Fodinicurvata sp. EGI_FJ10296: one gene and its partner. The main gene of each other region encodes a partner of the protein of the gene in region 2 in a complex. Links are inferred from orthologs where the notes say so. Each region holds a gene or a part of one and is shown on either strand. Other genes may lie near its edges.

Evidence for each region.
Region 1: the proteins of tsaD (region 2) and tsaE are in contact, whole or in part, in a crystal structure (PDB 6N9A), measured with the Thermotoga maritima proteins. The link is inferred for Fodinicurvata sp. EGI_FJ10296 from one-to-one orthologs. Residues at the interface, in WP_004082750.1 of Thermotoga maritima: Cys10, Asp11, Arg49, His50, Leu82, Gly84, Gly135, Gly136, Glu154, Thr155, Leu156, Asp157, Asp158, Ser159, Glu162, Asp165, Lys166, Arg169, Leu170, Tyr175, Lys213, Thr214, Leu217, Tyr218, Gln221, Arg222, Asn324; in WP_004082108.1 of Thermotoga maritima: Leu37, Gly38, Lys46, Lys57, Val59, Lys60, Ser61, Thr63, Phe64, Thr65, Leu66, Met67, Val69, Pro71, Tyr82, Arg83, Leu84, Asp86, Asp88, Phe89, Asp93, Ile128, Asp130, Glu131, Arg134.

The regions. Positions count from the first base shown.
Region 1 is NZ_JBFCVL010000001.1:727,494-730,781, reverse strand. The notes cover bases 163-3,137. They hold tsaE (tRNA (adenosine(37)-N6)-threonylcarbamoyltransferase complex ATPase subunit type 1 TsaE), read right to left. Parts: upstream 1,907-3,137; coding sequence 1,418-1,906; downstream 163-1,417. Other genes in these bases: ABZ728_RS03275 (NAD(P)/FAD-dependent oxidoreductase), read left to right, coding at 2,041-3,096; addB (double-strand break repair protein AddB), read right to left, coding at 163-1,421. Also shown: more of addB, read right to left, coding at 1-162; nthA (nitrile hydratase subunit alpha), read left to right, coding at 3,170-3,288. UniProt on the Escherichia coli protein: Required for the formation of a threonylcarbamoyl group on adenosine at position 37 (t(6)A37) in tRNAs that read codons beginning with adenine.
Region 2 is NZ_JBFCVL010000010.1:40,103-43,287, forward strand. Bases 69-2,940 are described here. They hold tsaD (tRNA (adenosine(37)-N6)-threonylcarbamoyltransferase complex transferase subunit TsaD), read right to left. Parts: upstream 2,107-2,940; coding sequence 1,030-2,106; downstream 69-1,029. Other genes in these bases: ABZ728_RS20115 (hypothetical protein), read left to right, coding at 69-169; ABZ728_RS20120 (EVE domain-containing protein), read right to left, coding at 196-609; ABZ728_RS20125 (YciI family protein), read right to left, coding at 642-923; hemC (hydroxymethylbilane synthase), read left to right, coding at 2,260-2,940. Outside these bases: more of ABZ728_RS20115, read left to right, coding at 1-68; more of hemC, read left to right, coding at 2,941-3,185.

The DNA of each region.
Region 1 (3,288 bases), on a different replicon or contig from region 2:
TCGACACGGCGGCGCAGTCCGGCCAGCCCAGGCTCCGGCGACGGTCCCCGCAACACGCCGACTTCCAGCGCCTCCACCATGCGCCGCACGGCGGCGCGGTCCATCCCAAGAGCTGCCAGCGGGTGCTTCAACAAGGACAGCAGACGCACCGGTGCACAGCCGGTTTCCGCCGCTTGCGCAACGAGATGAAGGAACGCCCCGACCGGTGCCTCGCGCAGCGGCCGGCCGGCACTGTCGTCGACGCTGACGCCCCAGCGGGTCAGCACGGCGCCGACGCGCCGCGCCAGGGCCCTGTCCGGCGTGACCAGCGCGGCGGTGCGCTCGGGCTCTTCCAATGCTTCGCGCATGATCAGGGCGACGACGTCGGCTTCCTCACGCGGGCTGTCGGCATCGATGCGGATCAACCCCTCAAGGCATGTCGGCGGTATGGCGCCGACACGCCAATGCTCGGTCGTCACGGCCGGCCGCATGACCTCCGACGCAAGCTGGCGCCGCGCCGCGGCCACGCCGGGCCGCAAGTCGTGGCGGCCCGGCTCGCCCTCCGGCGGGTCCGACCAGGGCCCAACGGCGGTGCGGTCGACGCCGATGCGGGACAGCAACCCATGCAAACCGAACTGCGGATGCGTTTCGTCAACCGCCTCCCAGCTCAGGTCATCGAGCGCGGCATCCAGCCCCGGCACCACGACACAGCCCGCCGGCAGCCCGGCCACGGCTTCCATCAGCGCCGATGTCGCCGGAATCGAGCCGGTCGACCCGGCGATGATGACCGGCGTTGCCGGCGGCGACTGGCGCCACGCGGCCGCCTGGGCTGCCAGCACGGCGTTGCGGCGGGTGGCCGCGTCGACGGCGCCCTCGTCCTCAAGCACCGACGGCCAGGCCTGGGTTACGATTTTCAGGAAGTCGAGAATGCTCTGCCAATGCCCGGCCAATTCTTCAGGCACCAGCACGTCGAGGCCGTCGAACGATACCTGTTCCGTGGCCACCTGATCGAGCAGCCGCGCCAGTTCGTCAGCCAGCCAGACCGATCTGTCGGGCGACATCGTGGGGTCGAAGCGCGCCACGAGCCGGGCCAGCAGCAGGCGCCGGCGCATGGGATCGACCGCCGGCGGCAGATCCATCGCCGCAGCGATGGCCGGAAGGTCTTCGGCCGCGAGACCGAGCGCGTCGGGGTCGATGTCGCCAATCGGGCTCATGGTCGGCAGCAGCAGACTGTGCTGACCCTTCTCGCCCGCCCGGCGCAGGAAAGCCTCACGCAGGGCTCGGCAGGCGCGCCGGTTCGGCAACAGCAGCGTGATATCGGCAAGCGCCTCGGGCGCGTCGCCCCAGCGGGCCACGATGCCCGCAACCAGATCGTCCAGAAACGGACGCCCCGAGGCAATGGTGAACACGCCCCGGCACTGCGGATCGGTAACCGCCGTCATGCGCGCCTCGAAGCGGCACCGGCTTCGTGAAATCCGGCAAAGCGCGCGCCCAGATCGTCATCGGTATCGGGCACCGAAACCGTCACCGTCCGCCCGGCCCCGCCAGCGCCGATGTCGAGCCGGACATCGATGTGATCGGTCGGCAATAACGTGCCCAATCGCTCGGGCCATTCCAGCAGCACGATCCCCGACACCAGCGCCTCCTCCCAGCCCAGTTCGATCGCTTCCTCGGGGTCGGACAAACGATAGAGATCAAAGTGCCAGACGCTGCCGATTCGGGTATCGTATACCTGGACCAGGGTAAAGGTCGGGCTCGGCACCTCAAGCGCCGGATCGGCGGCAAGGCTGCGGATCGCCGCCCGCGCCAGCGCCGATTTGCCCGCGCCCAGATCGCCGTGAAGGCAGACGACATCGCCCGGCCGCAACACGTCCGCCAGTCGCGCGCCGAAATCGGCGGTCGCCTGCTCGTCCGCGAGAAACGTCATCCAGCCTCTCCCTCGATACGCCGTCAACGATCACTGAACCCGGGATCACCGAGCCCCGGCCTTGCGCCTGCGGCGGCGATCGGCCAAATAGCACCGCAGTGCCGGGCGCGCCCGGCGTCACCGGATGCCAGCCCATGCCTGCCGCCGACACTTCAGCCGTAAACGCCGTGCCCGGCCCTGTCCACCATCAAACCGACGTCCTGATCGTCGGCGCCGGACCGGTGGGCCTGTTCGCGATTTTCCAGTGCGGCATGCTGGACCTGACCTGTCATGTGGTCGATGCGCTTGACGCGCCCGGCGGGCAATGTACGGCGCTTTACCCGGAAAAGCCGATCTATGACATTCCCGGCATGCCCCATGTCACGGCGTCGGGGCTGATCGACCGGCTCGAAGCCCAGGCGCGTCCGTTCCGGCCCCAGTATCACCTGAGCCAGCAGGTGCGCGACCTCGCCGCCACTCCTGACGGCCGCTGGCACGCGGTGACCACGGCCGATACTCATATCGCGGCCGGTGCGGTCATCATCGCCGCTGGCGTCGGTGCGTTCGGCCCCAATCGTCCGCCGCTGCCGGGACTCGATGGCTATGAGGCCGGTGGCAGCGTTCAGTATGTCGTCCGCCGCAAGGACGATCTGCGCGGACGGCGGGTCGTGATCGCCGGCGGCGGCGACAGCGCCGTGGACTGGGCCGTCGACCTCGCCGGCGTGGCGGCCGCCGTCACGCTCGTCCACCGGCGCGACAAGTTTCGTGCCGCACCGGCCAGCGTCGGCCGCCTGCACGCGCTGGCCGCTGAGGGGCGCGTCACGCTGATGACTCCGTGGCAGCTCGCCGGTCTCACCGGCGACGGCAAACGCCTGACGGCTGTCGAAATCACCGATCTCGATGGCCAACGCCAAAGCATTCCGGCCGATCTGTTGCTGCCGTTCCATGGTCTGGCGACGTCGCTGGGGCCGATACACGACTGGGGACCAGCGATCGAACGCGGGCGGATTCCGGTGGACCCCGGCACGGCAGCAACCGACACGCCGGGCCTGTTCGCCGTGGGTGACGTGGCGACATATCCGCACAAGCTCAAGCTGATCCTCACCGGATTCGCCGAGGCCGCAGCTGCCGCCCATGCCATCCACCGGCACCTTCACCCGGACACGCCGCGTCATTTCGAATATTCCACGACGCGCGGCGTGCCCGATTAAGCGCGATCGGCTTGCCGACTGCGGGCGCAATCTGCTTCACTATCGTAATCCCTGACAGCAGCGAGCGCCGGTCATGACTTCCCCTTCGCCCGACGACGACACCCGATCCGGCCCCGGTGATGCCAATGCGCATGCCCATCATCATGACCACACCGACCCGCCACCCGATCCCGAGTTGCGGGTCAAGGCGCT
Region 2 (3,185 bases):
CCGCGCCACCCTCGACGCGCTGCTCGGTCTGCTGCACGACAGCGGCGACCCGGCCGCCATCCGGCTTTGCGACGATCTGGGAATTGCCGTCGATGACACCCGTTGCGGCATGGCGACCCGCGCCGAAACAGCCCGCGCGGCCCGCAATCTTGCCGCTGCGGTTCGATAGCCGCAAATCGAAAGACGTCTTCGCGCTCAGGCGGTAGTACCGCCAAGTTCGCAGACCAGCGCCCAATGCTCGTCGGATACCGGCATCACGGATAGCCGCGACTGGCGGACCAGCGGCATCTCCTTCAATTCCGGATGCTCTTTGATGGCCGCCAGCGTTACCGGCGTCTTCAACGGGCGGACGGCCTTGAAATCGACCATGCCGAAGCGGCCGGACGAGTCGCTGGGATCGGGATAGTATTCCTTCACGACCTCGACGATGCCGACGATCTCCTTTCCCTTCTGGGAATGGTAGAAGAACGCCTGATCGCCAATGCGCATGGCTTTCAGATTGTTCGACGCCTGATAATTGCGCACACCGTCCCAATGTTCCGACTCCACAGACATCTGGTCGTCCCACGACCATGTGGCCGGCTCGGATTTGACAAGCCAATATGCCATCGCGGCATTTCCCCCGTTCAGGCAGGTGGTTGTTACTTCGGGAATACCTTGCGCCAGGGCGTGATCGTGACGCTCTCGAACAAACCGGCCCTGGCATACGGGTCGTCGGCGCAAAAGGCATCGACCGCCGCCCGATCCGGAAACGTCATCACGAGCACCGAACCTGTCATCGCCTCACCGCTGTCGTCGAGCGTTGGCCCGGCGGCCACGACCTGATCGGCATGACGTTCCAGGTGGGCGAGATGAGCCTGGCGGTTGTCGCGGCGTATTTCCGCGGATCCGGGCTTGTCGGTGCATTGAATGACGAAATGCATGATTGGAAGTCCTTGGTTCGTTGTCGCGACTCGGCGGCGGCCAGAGCCTACCCCGAATTCTCCAAAGCGTCACGTGGGCGCATTACAGAAGAGTGGCTCCGGATGGTCAGGCCTTGACCCCCGCCCCGGCGACTGGCGTGGCATCCGGGTCGAGCGGCCACCTGGGCCGTGCGCGGGCATCCAGCCCGTCGACCAGCCCCAGGCGCAGCCGCTCGACGCCGGCCCAGGCGATCATCGCCCCGTTGTCCGTACACAGAGCAAGCGGCGGCGCAACGAACGGAAGCCCATCCGTCTCGGCCAGCGCCGCGAGCCGGGTGCGGATGGTCCGGTTCGCGGCAACACCCCCGGCGACAACGAGTGCGGTCAGTCCCAAGCCCTTTTCCTGCTGGGCAAGGTACTTCCGGGCGATCGCCAGGGCGTTGCCCGTCCGGTCGGCCAGGGCATCAGCCGCCGCCGCCTGAAACGATGCGGCCAGATCAGCGACGACGCTGTAGGTCAGCGGGCCCGGCGGTTGCCGGTCGACGATCTGGCGCACGGCCGTTTTCAGCCCGGAGAACGAGAATTCGCACCCGGCGCGCCCGATCAGCGGCCGGGGCAGGTCGTAGCTCTCGGGATCGCCGTCGGCAGCGGCGCGCTCCAGGGCCGGGCCGCCGGGATAGCCGAGGCCCAGGCATTTCGCGACCTTGTCGAAGGCCTCGCCGACGGCATCGTCCATGGTCGTCCCCAGACGCCGATACCGGCCAACGCCCTCGACGATGAGCAACTGGCAATGACCCCCGGAAACCAGCAGCAACAGATAGGGAAAGGCGACATCGTCCGTCAGGCGCGGCGTCAGCGCGTGCCCTTCCAGGTGATTGATCGCCAGAAACGGCTTGCCGGCGGCGAAGGCCATGGCCTTGGCGGCGGTTGTCCCGACCATGACGCCGCCGATAAGACCGGGTCCGGCTGTCGCGGCAACGCCGTCGATATCCGCCAGGTTTAGTCCCGCTTCGGCCAGCGCCTTGCGCACGATCGGCGTCAGGTGCTTCAGATGCGCGCGTGCGGCAACTTCAGGCACCACGCCGCCATAAGGACGGTGGTCCTCCAACTGGGTCAGGACGATATTGGACAGGATACGCCGATCGGCATCGACCACTGCCGCCGCCGTTTCATCGCAGGAGGTCTCGATTCCGAGCACATACATGATGCTGGCGTTCCGTGTTGACAGCGTGCCGGTCTGATGGTGGGCCGGTCGGAAGGATGGCCGGGCGCCGCTCCCCTGTTGACCCGGGGCGACGGGGCTTCTAAACCCGACGGCATGACCAACGTTATATCGCCGAGCCCAGCCGCCCGGTCAATGCCGACGAAACTGCGCATCGGAACGCGCGGCAGTCCGCTCGCCCTCGCCCAGGCGCACGAAGTACGCGACAGACTTGCCGCTGCACACCCCGATCTGGCGCCGGGTCCGGATGGCGCGCAGCCAATCGAGATCGTCGTCATCAAGACCACCGGTGACCGGATTCTGGACCGTCCATTGGCGGAAATCGGCGGCAAGGGCCTGTTCACGAAGGAACTGGATCAGGCGCTCGACGAGGGCGACATCGATCTCTGTGTCCATTCGATGAAGGATGTCCCGACACTACTGCCGGATAACATGGTTCTCGCTGCCCTGCTGCCGCGCGAAGACCCGCGCGACGTGTGGTTCGCGCGCGGCGGCGAAACCCTCTCCAGCCTGCCCGCCGGTTCGATGGTCGGAACGGCCTCTCTTCGCAGGCAGGCTCAGGTTCTGGCGCTGCGGCCGGATCTGCGCGTCAGCGTCCTGCGCGGCAATGTCGCGACCCGGCTCGCGAAGCTTGAGCGCGGCGAGGTCGACGCCACCATGCTGGCGCTGGCCGGACTGAATCGCCTCGGCCACGCCGTCGGTGACGGCAGCATCGTCGTGGAGCCGTCGGAAATCATGCCGGCCGTCGCGCAGGGCGCGATCGGGCTGCAGATCCGGCGATCCGACGAGGCGACGGCGCTGCGTGTCGCCGCCCTCCACTGCCCTGGCACCGGCGCTCGCGTCGCCATGGAGCGGGGATTTCTGGCGGCGCTGGACGGTTCCTGTCGAACGCCGATTGCCGGCCTTGCCATGATCGAGGACGGCCGACTGGCATTCGCCGGTCTGGTCGCCGCCCCCGATGGCAGCCGGATCGAACGAATCGAGGGGACCAGCGATCCGGACAATGCCGCCGAAACCGGGCATGACCTTGGCATGGCGTTGCGTTCCCGGCTGCCTGCGGG